Regions from separate parts of the Mesorhizobium sp. L-2-11 genome, predicted to be linked through region 1. Evidence: riboswitches for the same ligand, from Rfam matches in the RefSeq annotation. Region 1 holds a riboswitch; each other region holds the start of a gene.
The links. A riboswitch is a leader RNA that binds a small molecule or an ion and turns the genes downstream of it on or off. The one in region 1 is predicted to bind thiamine pyrophosphate.
Positions count from the first base shown of each region.

Region 2: linked by a shared signal. The riboswitch ahead of thiB (thiamine ABC transporter substrate binding subunit) and the one ahead of thiC (phosphomethylpyrimidine synthase ThiC) in region 1 are both predicted to bind thiamine pyrophosphate.
Region 3: linked by a shared signal. The riboswitch ahead of thiC (phosphomethylpyrimidine synthase ThiC) and the one ahead of thiC (phosphomethylpyrimidine synthase ThiC) in region 1 are both predicted to bind thiamine pyrophosphate.

Region 1 covers NZ_AP023257.1:4,845,197-4,850,981, forward strand. The annotation lists gene JG739_RS23300 (ABC transporter permease) at 1-402, shown strand, start outside; gene JG739_RS23305 (ABC transporter permease) at 406-1,329, shown strand; gene JG739_RS23310 (ABC transporter ATP-binding protein) at 1,326-2,966, shown strand; TPP riboswitch at 3,068-3,184, shown strand; gene thiC (phosphomethylpyrimidine synthase ThiC) at 3,276-5,105, shown strand; gene thiO (glycine oxidase ThiO) at 5,102-5,785, shown strand, end outside.
Region 2 covers NZ_AP023257.1:1,147,666-1,153,450, forward strand. The annotation lists gene JG739_RS05465 (ABC-F family ATP-binding cassette domain-containing protein) at 1-731, opposite strand, end outside; gene JG739_RS05470 (thiamine diphosphokinase) at 733-1,377, opposite strand; TPP riboswitch at 1,500-1,613, shown strand; gene thiB (thiamine ABC transporter substrate binding subunit) at 1,657-2,670, shown strand; gene thiP (thiamine/thiamine pyrophosphate ABC transporter permease) at 2,910-4,526, shown strand; gene thiQ (thiamine ABC transporter ATP-binding protein) at 4,523-5,296, shown strand; gene JG739_RS05490 (M48 family metalloprotease) at 5,601-5,785, shown strand, end outside.
Region 3 covers NZ_AP023257.1:6,428,096-6,433,880, reverse strand. The annotation lists gene queC (7-cyano-7-deazaguanine synthase QueC) at 1-333, shown strand, start outside; gene queD (6-carboxytetrahydropterin synthase QueD) at 333-689, shown strand; gene queE (7-carboxy-7-deazaguanine synthase QueE) at 686-1,423, shown strand; TPP riboswitch at 1,704-1,820, shown strand; gene thiC (phosphomethylpyrimidine synthase ThiC) at 1,924-3,759, shown strand; gene thiO (glycine oxidase ThiO) at 3,756-4,757, shown strand; gene thiS (sulfur carrier protein ThiS) at 4,726-4,923, shown strand; gene JG739_RS30525 (thiazole synthase) at 4,927-5,700, shown strand; gene JG739_RS30520 (thiamine phosphate synthase) at 5,697-5,785, shown strand, end outside.

The DNA of each region.
Region 1 (5,785 bases):
TGGATCATGCCGACCTTCGTGCTGATGCTTCGCCCGTTCGGTCTCCTGGTGCAGGTCGTGCGCGGCACCATGCTGTCGGCGCTTGCCTCTCCATACATCAAAACCGCAAGGGCCAAGGGCCTGCCGCGGCAGAAGATCATCTTCGGGCATGCGCTTCGCAACTCGCTGCTGCCCGTCGTCACGGTCGCCGGCGACCTGGCGACCAGTCTGGTCAACGGCGCCGTCGTCGTGGAGTCGATATTCGGCTGGCCCGGCATCGGCAAGCTGATGATCGATTCAATCATCCAGCGCGATTTTGCCGTGGTCCAGTCGACCATTCTGGTGACGGCAACCGCAATCTTCGTCCTGAACATCGCGATCGACCTGCTTTATGCGGTTCTCGATCCGCGCATCCGGTACTAAGCCATGACGATCATCATTCCCGACATCAAGCCGGCGGCCGTACCAGGCAGCGGCAGCGTGCTTCTCGCCTATTTAAAGCGCGACAGGCTTGCGCTCGCCGCTGCTATTTTCCTGGCGATCGTCGTCATCGCGGCGGTCCTCGGCCCGTGGCTGGTGGGCGACGCCGCATCGCGGCTGGGGCTGCGCCAGCGCAACCTCGCCCCGTTCTCGTTGGCCAGTGGCTGGATCTACATCCTGGGCGCCGATACCCTTGGCCGACCCATCCTGGCCAGGCTGATTGTCGGCGCGCAGAATACGGTCGGCATTGCCGCGGCTGCGGTGTTCGCGTCGATGTTGGTCGGTGGAACACTGGGCCTGATAGCGGGGTATTCGGAGCGCTGGTATAGCCATCTCATCCTGCGCCTGGCCGATGTCGTCATGAGCTTTCCGTCGCTGCTGGTGGCGCTCATCGTGCTCTATACGCTTGGCCCCAGCATCACCAACCTGGTGATCGTTCTCGCCGTCACGCGCATGCCGATCTACCTCAGGACGGCGCGCGCGGAGGTGCTGGAGCTGCGCGAGCGCATGTTCGTCAGCGCGGCGCGAGCCATGGGAGCAAAGCCGGCCCGGATCATCATCCGGCACATCGCACCCCTCGTCCTGCCGACACTGGTGACGATTTCCGCCATTGATTTCGCGACCGTCATCTTATCGGAATCGGCGCTGAGTTTCCTTGGCCTCGGCATTCAGCCACCCGACTTCACCTGGGGTGCGATGGTGGCGAACGGCCGCGGCTATCTCGCCACCGCCTGGTGGATCGCATTCTGGCCGGGTCTTGCAATCATGCTGACGACGCTGTCGCTCAACATTCTCTCGAACTGGGCGCGCACCGTCGCTGATCCGCAGCAACGCTGGCGCCTTCAGACATTGCGAAAAGCTGCCCGATGAGCAACGCGACCATTCTCAAAGTCGAGGGCCTGACCGTCGATTTCCTTTCGGATGATGAGCCGGTACGCGCCGTCGACGACGTCTATTTCCACGTCAGCCGTGGCGAAACGCTGGTGATCCTCGGCGAAAGCGGTTCGGGAAAAAGCGTCAGCACCAGCACGGTGATGGATCTCGTCGACTGTCCGCCAGGCGATATCGTGGCCGGCTCCTGCCGGTTCGACGGCGTCGAACTGGCAGGCCTCGGCGCCGAGGCGCGCAGAAGCATCAACGGCCGCAGGATTGCGATGATCTTTCAGGATCCGCTCGCCTACCTGAACCCCGTCTATACGGTGGGGCGCCAGATCCAGGAGGTGTTTGAGAGCCACGGCGCGGGAAGCGGCAAGGACGCACGCGCCAAGGCGATAGAACTGCTTCGGCGCGTCGGCATTCCACATCCGCAAACGCGCGTCGACTTCTATCCGCATCAGTTCTCGGGCGGACAGCGCCAGCGCGTGATGATTGCCATGGCGATCGCGCTGAAACCGGACATCCTGATCGCCGACGAGCCGACGACCGCTCTGGACGTCAGCGTGCAAGCGCAGATCCTCGATCTGCTGCGCGATCTCCAGCGCGAAACCGGCATGGCGTTGATCATGATCACCCACGACCTCGAAGTCGCCGCGTCCATGGCGGACCGGATCATCGTCATGAACGCCGGCAAGGTCGTCGAGACGGGTATCGCCAAGGCAGTCTTCAGCAATCCGCAGCACGCCTATACAAGCCGCCTCATCGCCGCCCTGCCCCACGGCAACGCAGCGGAGGCGCCAAACAGGCGTTCGACGGCGATCGCCGGCGAGACGCTGCTCAAGGTGGAACATCTTACCAAGCACTATGAGCTTGCTTCCGGAGCTTTCAGCAGCAAACGGACGTTCAAGGCGGTGGACGACATAAGCTTCGAGGTCAGGAGAGGCGAAACGCTCGGCATCGTCGGCGAGTCCGGCTCCGGCAAATCGAGCGTCGCGCGCATGCTGTTAGGCCTGAACGCGCCAAGCGCCGGCAAGGCGGTCTTTGCCGGTGAGAACATCTTCGACATGAACGGCAAGCGCCTTATGGCGTTTCGGCGCAAGGTCCAGATGGTCTTCCAGGATCCGCACGGATCGATGAATCCGCGCATGCGCGTTTATTCGATCATTTCCGAACCCTGGGTGATCCACCGCGATATCCTGCCGAAGAACAGGTGGAAGGCTCGAGTGGCAGAGCTGCTGGAATTGGTTGGGCTGTTGCCAGAGCACGCCGAGCGCTACCCGCACCAGTTTTCCGGCGGCCAGCGACAGCGCATCGCCATTGCGCGCGCGCTTGCCAGCGAGCCGGAACTGATCGTCTGCGATGAGGCGGTTTCGGCGCTCGACGTCTCTATCCAGGCGCAGGTGATCGATCTTCTGGCCGACCTCAGGACCAGGCTCGGCCTCTCCTATATTTTCATCACCCACGACCTGCCGATCGTGCGCCATTTCGCCGACCGGATCATGGTCATGAAAGACGGAAAGATTGTCGAGGAAGGCCAAACCGCGGCGCTGTTCGGGGCGCCTCGCCACGAATATACGCAAAGCCTGTTGCAGGCTGTGCCTAAGCCCAAATGGCTTACGCAGGCTCAATAGTTCCTGGATATCGGCCTCGATTGTCCGCGCGCGCCCAGCTAGCGTTGCCGATTGATGGACCGAATGCGCTTGACAAAATGGCGATCGCCCGCTCAATTTGACCCATTCACCAGGGGGGTCCCGGCAAGGGGCTGAGATACTGCTGGCTTTCGCGGCGCAGTGACCCGTTGAACCTGATCCAGTTCATACTGGCGTAGGGACGGTGCAAGCGCTTTGCGGCCCGAAATCCTGTAAGCAGGCAGGCAGAAGCGTCTTTTCATCCTTCCGGCACAGAACTGGGTCTCCAATGCTTGAGCAAAGGAGCCTCAAATGAATGCCATCGCCCCCGCCGTTTCGACGGGACCGCTGCCCGCCTCGAGGAAAATCCACAAACCCGGCCTGATTCACCCGCAGATCAGGGTGCCGATGCGGGAAATCGCCGTCCATCCGACTGCAGGCGAACCGCCTGTCACCGTTTACGATCCGTCCGGCCCCTTTACGGATCCGTCTGTCGAAACCAGCATCGAAAAGGGCCTCGCCAGGTTTCGCCATGAATGGGTGACGGCGCGCGGTGACGTCGAATTTCACGATGGCCGCAGTGTCAGGCCGGAGGACAACGGCTTCGCGTCAGGTGAGCGCCTGACGCCGGAGTTTCCCATGCGCCACCGGCCGCTAAAGGCAAAAACGGGCAAAGCGGTGACGCAGCTTGCCTATGCGCGCGCCGGGATCATCACCCCCGAAATGGAGTTCGTCGCCATTCGCGAGAATCTCGGCCGCGAGAGTTTTCGCGGCGGGTTACAGCGCGACGGCGAGTCTTTCGGCGCGGCGATCCCGGACTTCGTCACGCCGGAATTCGTGCGCGACGAGGTGGCGCGTGGGCGGGCTATCATTCCAGCCAACATCAACCATCCGGAGAGCGAGCCGATGATCATCGGCCGCAATTTCCTAGTCAAGATCAATGCCAATATCGGCAATTCAGCCGTCACCTCGTCGATGGCCGAAGAGGTCGAAAAAATGGTCTGGGCGATCCGCTGGGGAGCCGACACGGTCATGGACCTGTCGACCGGTCGCAACATCCACAACATCCGCGAGTGGATCGTCCGCAATTCGCCGGTGCCGATCGGAACCGTGCCGCTCTACCAGGCGCTTGAGAAGGTCGGAGGGATCGCCGAGGACCTGACCTGGGAAATCTACCGCGATACGCTGATCGAACAGGCCGAACAGGGCGTCGACTATTTCACCATCCATGCCGGTGTGCGGCTGCACTACATCCCGCTGACGGTCGACCGGGTCACCGGCATCGTCAGTAGAGGTGGTTCCATCATGGCGAAATGGTGCCTGCATCATCACCGCGAAAGCTTCCTCTACGAGCATTTCGAGGAAATCTGCGACATCGCCAGAGCCTACGACGTGTCGTTCTCGCTCGGCGACGGCCTTCGTCCCGGCTCGATCGCCGACGCCAACGACGCGGCGCAGTTCGCCGAACTGGAAACGCTCGGCGAGTTAACAAAGGTCGCCTGGGCCAAGGATTGCCAGGTCATGATCGAGGGGCCGGGCCATGTTCCCATGCACAAGATCAAGGAGAACATGGACAGGCAGCTCGAAGTCTGCGGCGAGGCGCCCTTCTACACGCTTGGGCCGCTGACCACCGACATCGCACCCGGCTACGACCACATCACCTCAGGCATCGGCGCGGCGATGATCGGCTGGTACGGCACGGCGATGCTCTGCTATGTCACGCCCAAGGAGCATCTCGGTCTCCCCGACCGCAACGACGTCAAGACGGGCGTCATCACCTACAAGATAGCCGCGCACGCCGCCGACCTCGCCAAGGGTCATCCGACAGCGAAGCTCCGCGACGATGCGCTGTCGCGGGCGCGGTTCGAGTTTCGTTGGGAAGACCAGTTCAACCTGTCGCTCGACCCCGAAACCGCGCGCTCCTTCCACGACGAGACCTTGCCGAAGGAGGCGCACAAGCTGGCGCATTTCTGCTCGATGTGCGGGCCGAAATTCTGCTCGATGCGCATCTCCCACGACATTCGGGCCGAGGCGCAGAAAGAGGGCATGGCGGCGATGGCGGCGAAGTACCGCGAGGGCGGCAACCTTTATATGCCGGTGGACGGCGAACCGCCGATGCCGAAGGTGCCGGAGCCGTCATGAAGCTGCTGGTCAAAGGGGCCGGCGTCGCCGGCCTCACCGCCGCCTTCGAACTCGCCGCCCGCGGTGCTGCGGTAACCATTGCCGAGACCCGGCATGGCCTCGGTGACAACGCATCATGGATGGCCGGCGGCATGCTGGCGCCCTGGTGCGAACGCGAAAGCGCCGAGCAGCCGGTGCTGGATCTCGGACGCGATGCCGCCGACTGGTGGGATGCGGTGCTGCCGGGTCATGTCACGCGGGCGGGAACGCTCGTTTTGGCAATGCCGCGGGATGCGGGCGAACTCGACCGGTTTGCAAGCCGCACGTCGGGTCATCGGCGGGTCGACGAAGACGAAATCGCGCTCCTGGAACCCGATCTTGCCGGCCGCTTCCGACGCGGGCTGTTCTTCCCGGGCGAAGCCCATCTCGACCCACGCCGTGCCATGGCGGCGCTGCATGAAAAACTCGCCGGAAGCGGCGTCGAGTTCCGCTTCGGAGTGGACGCCCGGCACATGACGGGATTCGGCCGCGAGATCGACTGCATGGGAATGGCGTCCAGCGATGAAAGGCTTCGCGGCGTTCGCGGCGAGATGCTGATCCTGCGTACACCCGACATCTCGCTGTCGCGCCCGGTCAGGCTGCTGCACCCGCGTTTGCCGCTCTATCTGGCGCCGCGCGCCGACCACCATTTCATGGCGGGT
Region 2 (5,785 bases), 3.0 Mb from region 1:
TTGCGCTTGCGCCTTGCGGTCACGCCATAGCGCAACCAGTGCTCCTCGCGCACGATCTGGCGGCCAAGCTTGTGCTGCTCGCGCTCTTCTTCTTCCAGCACGGTGTCGCGCCATTCCTCGAAATGGCCAAAGCCGTTGTCCAGCCTGCGGGTCTGGCCGCGATCGAGCCAGATGGTGGCGCGCGACACGCGCTCGAGGAAGCGGCGGTCGTGCGAGATGACGATCAGCGCCGAAGAGGTGCGGGCAAGCTCCTCCTCCAGCCATTCGATGACCGACAGGTCGAGATGGTTGGTCGGCTCGTCGAGGAGGAGAATGTCGGGCTCCGGCGCCATGACGCGGGCAAGGGCAGCACGGCGGGCTTCGCCGCCGGAGAGATCGTTCGGCCGTTCTTCGCCGGACAGTCCGAGATGCTCCATCAGATAGGTGGCGCGGTAGGGATCGTCGGCAGGTCCGAGCCCCGCCTCGACATAGGCGCGGACGCTGGCGTAACCATCCATGTCGGGCATTTGCGGCAGGTAGCGCACTGTTGCCGAAGGCTGGCGGAACACTTCGCCATCCTGCGGCTCGATCAATCCCGCAGCGATCTTCAGCAACGTCGACTTGCCCGAGCCGTTGCGGCCGACCAGAGCGATCTTGTCACCCGCCGACGCCGTCAGTTCCGCCCCGTCGAGCAGCGGCGTGCCACCGAAGGTCAGTTTTATCCCGTCGAGATTGAGAAGCGGCGGCGCCATGTCAGCTCTCAGGCAGGGGAAATGGATGGGCGAGCAGCAGCGCGCGGCCGCTGCCCAGCGCGATTTCGAGCCGGCCCTTGACCTCGTTCGAAATGGTCAGCGACGAGCCGAACGCCACCTCGACATGGTTCAGCGGCCATTTGGCGCCGCTCACGGTCAGGCCGCCAAGGTCGGAGAAACCGAGAATCGAAAACAGCATGCCGTCGGCGTAGTCGAAGCCGGCCTTTCCGGGAAGCAAGGGGACGCCTTCCTGTGCGCCACTGGTCAAAAGCACCTCTGTCCCTGCCTCGGCCAGCCGGACGCTGAGCGCCAGGTGCAGGAATGCGTGGTCAGTGCGCTTGCCGCCGAACGCGCCGGCCAGCACGAGGCTGGTCGCGCCACGTTCGAGCGCAGCGGCGATAGCCAGTTCGCCGTCGGTCTTGTCCTTTTCTGCCGGAAACACCTGGCGCGGCACGGCGGCGAGCTCGTCCGGCAAATCCGCCGGCACCGAATCGAAGTCGCCGACCCAGAGTTCCGGCGTCAGGCTCAGCGTCCGGGCATGGTTGATGCCGGCGTCGGCGGCGATGACACGCGTGCCTTCGACCTGGCGGTCGAGTAGCGGCGTGCGGATAAGGTCGCCGCCAAGCAGGATGGTGAATTTGCTCATATGCGTGGCCCTTACCAGCCCTGCTTGCGAAACGGAAGGCCGCGTTCCGGATGGGCCGGCAAACTTGCTTGCGCCCGACAAACTTGCGCTTGCGCCGCAGTTGGACCGGGCCTATGTGTCGAAACGCTCTAACGGGGTGCTGGACGCGATCTTCGCGGACCAGCTGAGAGGCAACCTGCCAACCCGCTGAACCTGATCCGGTTTGTACCGGCGGAGGGATTAGACGTTTCGGACAAGCCGACGCCTCAATTCCCTTCAACGCCAACGAAGGAGGCGCCGATGCGCACGTTTTTATACACACTTGTTTCGGCAGTGCTGCTCGCGGCAACCATTCTCGCAGGCATCGGGCAGGCATCCGCGCAGGAAAAACTCACCGTCTATACCTATGAGAGCTTCACCGCCGACTGGGGTCCAGGCCCGGCGGTCAAGAAGGCGTTCGAGGCCGAATGCGGCTGTACTCTCGAATTCGTCGCGGTCGCCGACGGCGTCGCCCTGCTCAACCGCGTCAGACTGGAAGGGGCCGCGACTAAAGCCGACGTCGTGCTCGGCCTCGACACAAATCTGACGGCGGAAGCCAAGGCCACCGGCCTGTTTTCATCGCATGGCGCCGTCATCGACGCCAAGGTGCCGGGCGGCTGGAGCGACGATGTTTTCGTGCCGTTCGACTACGGCTATTTCGCCGTCGTCTACGACACCGAAAAGCTCAAAAACCCGCCGAAGAGCCTGAAGGAATTGGTCGAGGGCGATGCCGACGAGAAGATCGTCATCCAGGATCCGCGCACCTCGACGCCCGGTCTCGGCCTGCTGTTGTGGGTGAGGTCGGTTTATGGCGACAAGGCGCCGGAAGCCTGGGCCAAGCTTAAGGCAAAGGTGCTCACGGTGACGCCGGGCTGGAGCGAGGCCTACGGCCTGTTCACCAAGGGCGAGGCGCCGATGGTGCTGTCCTATACCACGTCGCCGGCCTATCATATGGTCGCCGAAAACACCGGACGCTACCAGGCGGCGTCCTTCGAGGAGGGCGCGTATCTGCAGATCGAGGTTGCCGGAATCACCAAATCAGGTGCCAAGAACCCGTTGGCGAAACAGTTCCTGACTTTCATGACCGGGCCGAAATTCCAGGATGTCATTCCCGAGACTAACTGGATGTTCCCGGCCGGCAAGACCGAGAAGCCGCTCCATCCGGCTTTCGACAAGCTCGTCAAGCCGACCAAGACGTTGCTGTTCAGCCCCGAAAAAGTCGCCGCCAACCGCAAGGCCTGGGTCGACGAATGGCTGTCGGTGATGAGCAAGTAATCGTAGCGAGCTGATCAAGGTGATCACCCTATGGCGCCCCCCTCTGTCCTGCCGGACATCTCCCCCACTTGGGGGGAGATCGGCAGCTCCATTGCCGGCCCTTCTCCAGCGAGATTGGAGATTGGCTAACGCGTGGGTGACGGCCAATCTCCCCCCTCGTGGGGGAGATGTCCGGCAGGACAGAGGGGGGCGCGAAGGAACGCAATCCTCGCTAACAATCTCGCGTCAGGTGGTCTAGCGTGCAACGCGCACAATCACCCGACCCCCGCGTCACCGCCGGCACCATTGCGCTTGCCGCTGTTGCGCTGCTGGTCGGCGGCGCGTTCGCCGGGCTCATCGTGGAAGGCGCACGCGATCCGTCCGGGGCCGCGTCGGCCTTCGATTCCTACCTCTTGCGCGTCGCCCGCTTCACGCTCTGGCAGGCGGCTCTGTCGACGCTGCTTTCCGTCGTGCCGGCGCTGTTCGTGGCGCGGGCGCTGTCGCGGCATCCGCGCTTTCCTGGTCGCGGCCTGATCCTGCAGCTCTTCGCCGTGCCGCTCGCGCTGCCGGCCATCGTCGCAGCACTCGGCATTCTGGCTCTATATGGCCGTGCCGGTTATTTCGCCGGCGTGTTCTCTGCGATTGGCGGCCAGGGCTGGCCGGGCATATACGGCCTGTCCGGCATCCTCGTCGCCCATGTCTTCTTCAACCTGCCGCTGGCCACGCGGCTGTTCCTCGAAGCGCTTGGGACAGTGCCGGACGACCAGTGGCGGTTGGCGAGCCAGCTCGGTATGGGCGCCAGGCCCGCCTTCCGGCTGATCGAATGGCCGACGCTGCGCGCGGCGCTGCCGGGCGTCGCCGGGCTTGTCTTCATGCTCTGCATCACATCCTTTACGATCGTGCTCACGCTGGGCGGTGGGCCGCGTGCGACGACGCTGGAGGTCGCCATCTACCAGGCGCTGCGTTTCGATTTCGATCCTGCCCGCGCGGTGACGCTGACAGTGCTGCAGATCGCGCTGACCTTCGTCGTCGTGCTGGCATTGATGCGGCTCGGCGCCAACACCGTCGGCGACGCCAACCTGCCGGTGGCTTCGCGCCGGCATTTTTCGGCCGGCGCCGCCGAGACCGTGCTGAACGCAGCATTGATCATCCTGGCTTTGCTGTTCGTCGCCGGACCGATGGCGGCCACGGTGATGTCCGGCCTTGGCGCCGATCTCGGCCGGCTGGCGGGCGAGAGCGCGGTGCGGCAAGCGACGCTGACCAGCGCCGTGCTCGCCTTGCTGGCGGCGCTGCTTTCAGTGTCGCTGTCGCTGTCGCTGGTCATGGCGCGACGGGCGCTGGCCTTGAGGCGTCGCGTCGGCGCCAGGACACTGCTCGAATACGCCACCGATACCGGCGCCGGCTTCGTCCTCGTCGTACCGCCCGTCGTCATCGGCGCCGGCTGGTTCCTGCTCCTGCGTTCCGTCAGCGACGTCTTTGCCATCGCCCCTGTCATGGTCGTCGCCGTCAATGCGGTGATGGCGATGCCGTTTGCCATCCGCGCCATTCGCCCCGGCTATGATGCGGCGAGTGAACGCCACGAACGGCTCTGTTTGCTGCTTGGCATTTCCGGCTGGAACCGGTTCCGGCTGGTCGACTGGCCGTCGCTGCGGCGGCCGCTCGCCACCGGTTTCGCGTTCGCCATGGCTTTGTCGCTCGGCGATCTCGGCGTCATTGCCCTGTTTGGCAGCGACTCCCTGCAGACGCTGCCTTATCTCTTGCTGGCCCGCATGGGCAGCTACCGCACCATGGACGCGGCCGGCTTGGCATTGCTGCTCGGTCTGGTCTGTCTCGCGCTTGTCCTGGCCGCGGACCGGCTGGGGCGGGGAGAGAGATGATGACGCTCAACAGCGAAAACGGTACGGCTGTGCGGCTGGAAAAGGTCTCGTTCAGCTATGGCGAAGCGCCGTTTTTATTCGATGTCCGGTTCGCCGCCTCGAAGATCACCGCCATCATGGGGCCGAGCGGCTCGGGAAAATCGACACTGCTCAACCTGGTGGCCGGCTTCGAGACGCCGCAATCGGGACGCGTGCTGATCGGTGGCGGCGACGTCGGCGGCAAACCGCCTTCGGCGCGGCCAGTGTCGATGGTGTTCCAGGAAAACAATCTCTTCGCCCATCTTTCGGTCGAACGAAATGTCGGTCTTGGCCGCTCGCCGTCGCTCAGGCTGACCGAGGCCGACCACGGCGCAATCGCCGCGGCGCTCAAGCGCGTCGGCCTTGCCGGCAAGCAACAGCGCCTGCCGCGCGAACTCTCCGGCGGCGAGCGGCAGCGCGTCGCGCTCGCCCGCGTCCTGGTGCGCGACCGGCCGGTGCTCTTGCTCGACGAACCGTTCGCCTCGCTCGGACCGGCCTTGCGCGACGACATGATCGATCTGGTAGCCGACGTCCAAGCGGAGCGGCGCATGACGGTGCTGTTCGTCACGCATCAGCCGGAGGACGCCCACCGTATCGGCCAGGACATGGTGTTCCTGGATAATGGCACGGTTGCCGCAACCGGGACTGTCGCCGATTTTTTTACCAAGGCTGGACCGGAAGCCTTCCGGCGCTATATCGGTGCAGGTCCGTTTGGCGCAGGATCACGAGATGTTGCCCGGAAGCGGACATAATTTACGGCCAAACCGGCTTCAGGCGATGTGGCGTTTGCTTGCCATGGTCAAAGTAGTGTGGCTAGGTCCTCCGATACTGGTCCGGCATAGGTTGTGATTTGCCACTACGCTGCCATGAGTGGTCGTGGGCCGTGCTCGTGGGCGCGAAGGACGCTGTGGCATTTGATTTTACGCATGTTCTGAAAATCGATGCCCGATTTCGGAGCCATGTGCTGAGAGCCGAAAGGAAGCTGTTCTGCCGACCGGCACAGACAGAGTGAGAAGGAAACCGCTGGCGCGCTTCCTGGCGCTGGCCGGCTTTGCCATGGCGCTGGCAAGCTGCCAGATGTTCACGCCTCCGGACGTTCAGGAATCCGGCTTCCAGCCTTCCAGCAGGCCGGTCACCGTCGACAATGTTGCTGCCAACAGCAAGCTCGCCGAAATGGCCAAGGCGCAGCATCCGCGCATCCTTGCGACCTATGGCGGCGAATATTCCGATCCCAAGCTCGA
Region 3 (5,785 bases), 1.6 Mb from region 1:
GGCGGAGATCATTTCATCTATCCAGATTGCCGGCCCGCTTTTATCGACGCCTTTCAGACGATGCAGAACCATGCCCTCGCAGGCTACGCCGATATCCGCCTGTACGCTCCGTATGTGAATATGTCGAAGGCCGACATCGTCAGCGAGGGGGCAAAGTACGCCACACCGTTCGAGGCGACGTGGTCCTGCTACAAGGGCGGTGCACGTCATTGCGGTCGCTGCGGGACATGCGTCGAACGGCGCGAAGCATTCGATCTGGCCGGCATCACCGACCCGACAGATTATGAGGATGCAGACTTCTGGCTCCACGCTATCCAGACAACGAGCGCGTGATGTTCCGCATTACCAAAGAGTTCCACTTCTCGGCCTCGCATCAGCTCACCTCCTTGCCATCCGATCATCAGTGCGCACGCCTGCACGGCCACAACTACGTCGTCGTCGTGGAGCTTTCAGGTGGCGAACTGGACGAACACGGCTTTGTGCGCGACTACCAAGATCTGGCGGCGTTCAAGCACTACATCGATGGGACGTTCGACCATCGGCATCTTAACGACGTGCTGGGGCATGACCATGCCACAGCGGAATGTCTGGCCAGGCACTTCTACCACTGGTGCAAGATGCGGCTACCCGAAACCTCCGCCGTGCGGGTGAGCGAGACGCCGAAAACCTGGGCGGAATACCGACCATGACTTGCGCGTTGCATCCCGGAATCCGGGTGAGCGAGATTTTTGGGCCGACCATTCAGGGCGAAGGCGTGCTGATCGGCTTGCCGACGGTGTTCGTAAGAACCGGCGGGTGCGATTATCGCTGTTCCTGGTGCGACAGCCTGCATGCGGTGGACCGTCGCTTCCGCCATGATTGGGAGATGATGTCTCCCGACGCGGTTTGGCAAAAGGTCATTGCGCTTTCCGGCGGTCAGCCCGTGATGGTATCGCTGTCGGGCGGCAATCCGGCCATCCAGCCGCTTGGCCAGTTGATCGACCGCGGGCATGGTGAGGGCTACCGTTTTGCATTGGAAACCCAAGGCTCGGTGTCTAAGCAATGGTTCGCGGATCTCGACGTGCTGGTACTAAGCCCCAAGCCGCCCTCAAGCGAAATGACGACAGATTGGGCCGCGTTCGACGCCTGCTTAGAGGCGGCGCAGGATAAGCCGCAGATGGCGCTCAAGCTCGTTGTCTTCGACGATGATGACTATGCCTATGCCAAAGACGCCGCGGCGCGCTACCCGCAATTACCCGTCTATCTGCAGCCCGGCAATCACACGCCGCCGCGTCCCGGCGACGAAGACGCGTTCATCGACATGGCCGGTGTGATGAGGCGCATGGAATGGCTGGTTGAAAAGGTGACCCGTGACAGGTGGTTCGAGGCGCGTGTACTGCCGCAGCTTCATGTTCTGCTCTGGGGGAACAAACGGGGCGTCTAGCCGAAGCGGAAGGATTGCCGACGACGAGCAAGACAGACATCTATAACAATCTCACCCAACTGGGTGGCAGCAGCGTCGTTCCGGAAAGCCCCGAAAATACCGTGCTGGAAAAGGCACCGAATCCGCATGAGGCCTCGCCTTATTGGGGGCGCTTCACCGCTGCTCTGGGACGTCACTTGCTCTCGATGCTAGCATCCTTTTCCGCTGGGTTTGTTTGGTCGTCGATCACCGCTGCGGGACGAATGCGCTTGACAAAATAGCGCCGGCCCATTCAATTCGACGCATTCACCAGGGGAGTCCCGGCAAGGGGCTGAGATACTGCTGGCTTTCGCGGCGCAGTGACCCGTTGAACCTGATCCAGTTCATACTGGCGTAGGGACGGTGCAAGCGCTTTGCGGGAGTTTACACCCGAGGTCCTGTTTCGGCAGGTCGACAAAAGCGTCTTTTCATCCTTCCGGCACAGAACTGGGTCTCCAATGCATGAGCAAAGGAGCCTCAAGATGAATGCCCTCACACCCGCCGTGTCGACGGGACCGCTGCCCGCCTCACGAAAGATCCACAAGCCCGGTGCCATCCACCCGCAGATCAGGGTTCCGATGCGCGAAATTTCCGTCCATCCGACGGCCGGCGAGCCGGCCGTCATCGTCTACGATCCATCCGGCCCCTATACAGACCCGACTGTCGAAACCAGCATCGAAAAGGGACTTGTCCGGCTTCGCCACGAATGGGTCACGGCGCGCGGCGATGTCGAAGCCTATGACGGCCGCCATGTCCGGCCGGAAGACAATGGGTTCGCCACCGGCGAGCGCCTGACGCCGGAATTCCCCATTCGCAACCGGCCGCTCAGGGCCAAGGCAGGCAAGGCGGTGACCCAGCTTGCCTATGCGCGCGCCGGCATCATCACGCCCGAAATGGAGTTCGTCGCCATCCGCGAGAACCTCGGCCGCGAGATCCTGCGCGGCAAGCTTGAGCGTGACGGGGAAGCCTTCGGCGCGGCGATCCCAGACTTCGTCACGCCGGAATTCGTGCGCGACGAGGTGGCGCGCGGGCGGGCGATCATTCCTGCCAACATCAATCATCCCGAGAGCGAGCCGATGATCATCGGTCGCAATTTCCTGGTCAAGATCAACGCCAATATCGGCAACTCGGCGGTCACTTCCTCGATGGCCGAGGAGGTCGAGAAAATGGTGTGGGCGATCCGCTGGGGCGCCGACACGGTGATGGACCTGTCGACTGGCCGCAACATCCACAACATCCGCGAATGGATCGTGCGCAATGCACCGGTGCCGATCGGCACGGTGCCGCTCTATCAGGCGCTCGAAAAGGTCAACGGCATTGCCGAGGACCTGACCTGGGAGGTCTACCGCGACACGCTGATCGAGCAGGCCGAACAGGGCGTGGACTATTTCACCATCCACGCCGGCGTGCGGCTGCACTACATCCCGCTGACAGTTAACCGGGTCACCGGCATAGTCTCCCGAGGTGGTTCGATCATGGCCAAATGGTGCCTGCACCATCACCGCGAAAGCTTCCTCTACGAGCATTTCGCGGAGATCTGCGACATCTGCCGCGCCTATGACGTGTCCTTCTCGCTCGGCGACGGCCTTCGCCCCGGCTCGATAGCCGACGCCAACGACGCGGCGCAATTCGCCGAGCTGGAAACGCTCGGCGAGCTGACGAAGATCGCCTGGGCCAAGGATTGTCAGGTGATGATCGAGGGCCCCGGCCACGTGCCGATGCACAAGATCAAGGAAAACATGGACAAGCAGCTCGCCGTCTGCGGCGAGGCGCCCTTCTACACGCTTGGACCGCTGACGACCGACATCGCGCCGGGCTATGACCACATCACCTCAGGTATCGGCGCCGCCATGATCGGCTGGTTCGGCACCGCCATGCTCTGCTACGTCACGCCCAAGGAGCATCTCGGCCTTCCCGATCGCAACGACGTCAAGATTGGCGTGATCACCTACAAGATCGCCGCCCATGCCGCCGATCTGGCGAAGGGCCATCCGGCGGCGAAAGTCAGGGATGATGCCCTTTCCCGCGCGCGCTTCGAGTTCCGCTGGGAGGACCAGTTCAACCTGTCGCTCGATCCCGAAACGGCGCGGTCCTTCCACGACCAGACCTTGCCCAAGGAGGCGCACAAGGTGGCACATTTCTGCTCGATGTGCGGGCCGAAATTCTGCTCCATGCGCATCTCCCACGACATTCGCGCCGAAGCACAAAAGGAGGGCATGGCGGCGATGGCGGCGAAATACCGTGAGGGTGGCGATCTCTACATGCCGGCTGACGAGACCGGCGTAGCGCTCATGCCAGAGGCGCCGAAACCATCATGAAGGTGTTGGTCAAAGGGGCCGGCGTCGCCGGCCTCACCGCCGCCTTCGAACTCGCCGCCCGCGGCGCGACGGTCACAGTCGCCGAGATTCGACAGACCCTTGGCGGCAATGCATCGTGGTTCGCCGGCGGCATGCTGGCGCCATGGTGCGAGCGTGAAAGCGCCGAGCAGCCGGTGCTGGATCTCGGACGCGATGCCGCCGACTGGTGGGATGCGGCGACGCCCGGCCAGGTGACGCGGGCCGGAACACTGGTCGTGGCCGCGCCGCGCGATGCGGGCGAGCTCGACCGCTTCGCCAGCCGCACGTCAGGCCATCGGCGTGTCGACGAAGACGAAATCGCGCTGCTGGAGCCCGACCTTGCCGGTCGCTTCCGGCGAGGATTGCTGTTTCCCGATGAGGCTCATCTCGACCCGCGCCAGGCGATGGCGGCACTCCATGAAAAGCTCACAGCCATGGGGGGCGAATTCCACTTCGGCGCCGACGCCCGGCAGGTTTCCGGTTTCGATCGCCAGATCGACTGCACGGGGATGGCGGCGGTCGACGACAGGCTGCGCGGCGTTCGCGGCGAGATGCTGATCCTGCGCACGCCTGACATTTCGCTGTCGCGCCCGGTCCGGCTGCTTCATCCGCGCTTTCCGCTCTACATGGTGCCGCGCACCAACCACCGTTTCATGATCGGCGCGACGATGATTGAAAGCCAGTCCGCCGGGCCGGTCACGGCGCGTTCCATGATGGAGCTGCTGGGTGCCGCCTATGCCCTCCATCCGGCCTTTGGCGAGGCCGAGATCGTTGAAACCGGTGTCGGCGTTCGTCCGGCCTTTCCCGACAACCTGCCCCGCGTCGAAACGAGCGGAGACACCGTCGCGATCAATGGGCTCTATCGCCACGGTTTTCTCCTCGCCCCCGCCATGGCGCGCCAGGCTGCCGACCTGGTTTTCAATCAAGACGGAACCAAGGAACGTACTCATGAAACTGATGGTCAACGGCGAAGCGCATGAGGTTGCCGCCACCACGCTGGCGGAGCTGCTTACCGCGCTCGACTATGAGGGCGATTGGCTCGCCACTGCCGTCAACAGCGACCTCGTGCACAAAGCCAAGCGGGCGGAATTCCAGTTGAGCGAAGGCGACCGGATCGAAATCCTCTCACCCATGCAGGGAGGTTAGACCATGTTCGAGCTTTATGGAACCGAGCTTCCGTCGCGTCTGCTTCTCGGCACCGCTCAATATCCTTCGCCGGCCATCCTTGCCGAGGCAGTCAAGGCGTCGGGCACGTCGGTGGTGACGGTCTCGTTGCGCCGTGAGATGGCAGGCGGCAGGGCCGGCGAAAAATTCTGGTCGTTGATCCGGTCGCTGGGTGTCAGAATCCTGCCCAACACTGCCGGCTGTCACTCCGCCAAGGAAGCGGTCACGACCGCGAAAATGGCGCGTGAGGTCTTCGGTACGAACTGGATCAAGCTCGAAGTGATCGGCAACCACGACACGCTGCAACCAGACGTGTTCGGCCTTGTCGAAGCCGCCCGCATCCTGTGCGAGGACGGTTTTGATGTATTCCCCTATACCACCGATGACCTTGTCGTCGCCGAGCGGCTGCTGGAGGTGGGCTGCAAGGTCTTGATGCCGTGGTGCGCACCGATCGGTTCGGCGCTGGGGCCGATCAACATCACGGCGCTGCGTTCTATGCGCGGACATTTCCCTGACGTCCCGCTGATCGTGGATGCGGGGCTCGGACGGCCGTCGCACGCGGCCACCGTCATGGAACTCGGCTTTGACGCCGTGCTCCTGAACACAGCGGTCGCCAAGGCGGCCGATCCGGTTGGCATGGCGCGTGCTTTCGGTAAGGCGGTCGACGCCGGTCGTGAGGCTTTCAGTTCGGGAATGCTCGAACCGCGCGACGTCGCCGTGCCATCGACACCGATGATCGGCAGGGCAGTTTTTTCATGAAGCTCGATCCCTTCTACCTGATCGTCGACAGCGCCGCCTGGATTGGGCGGTTGGCACCACTCGGCGTCAAGCTGGTTCAGCTTCG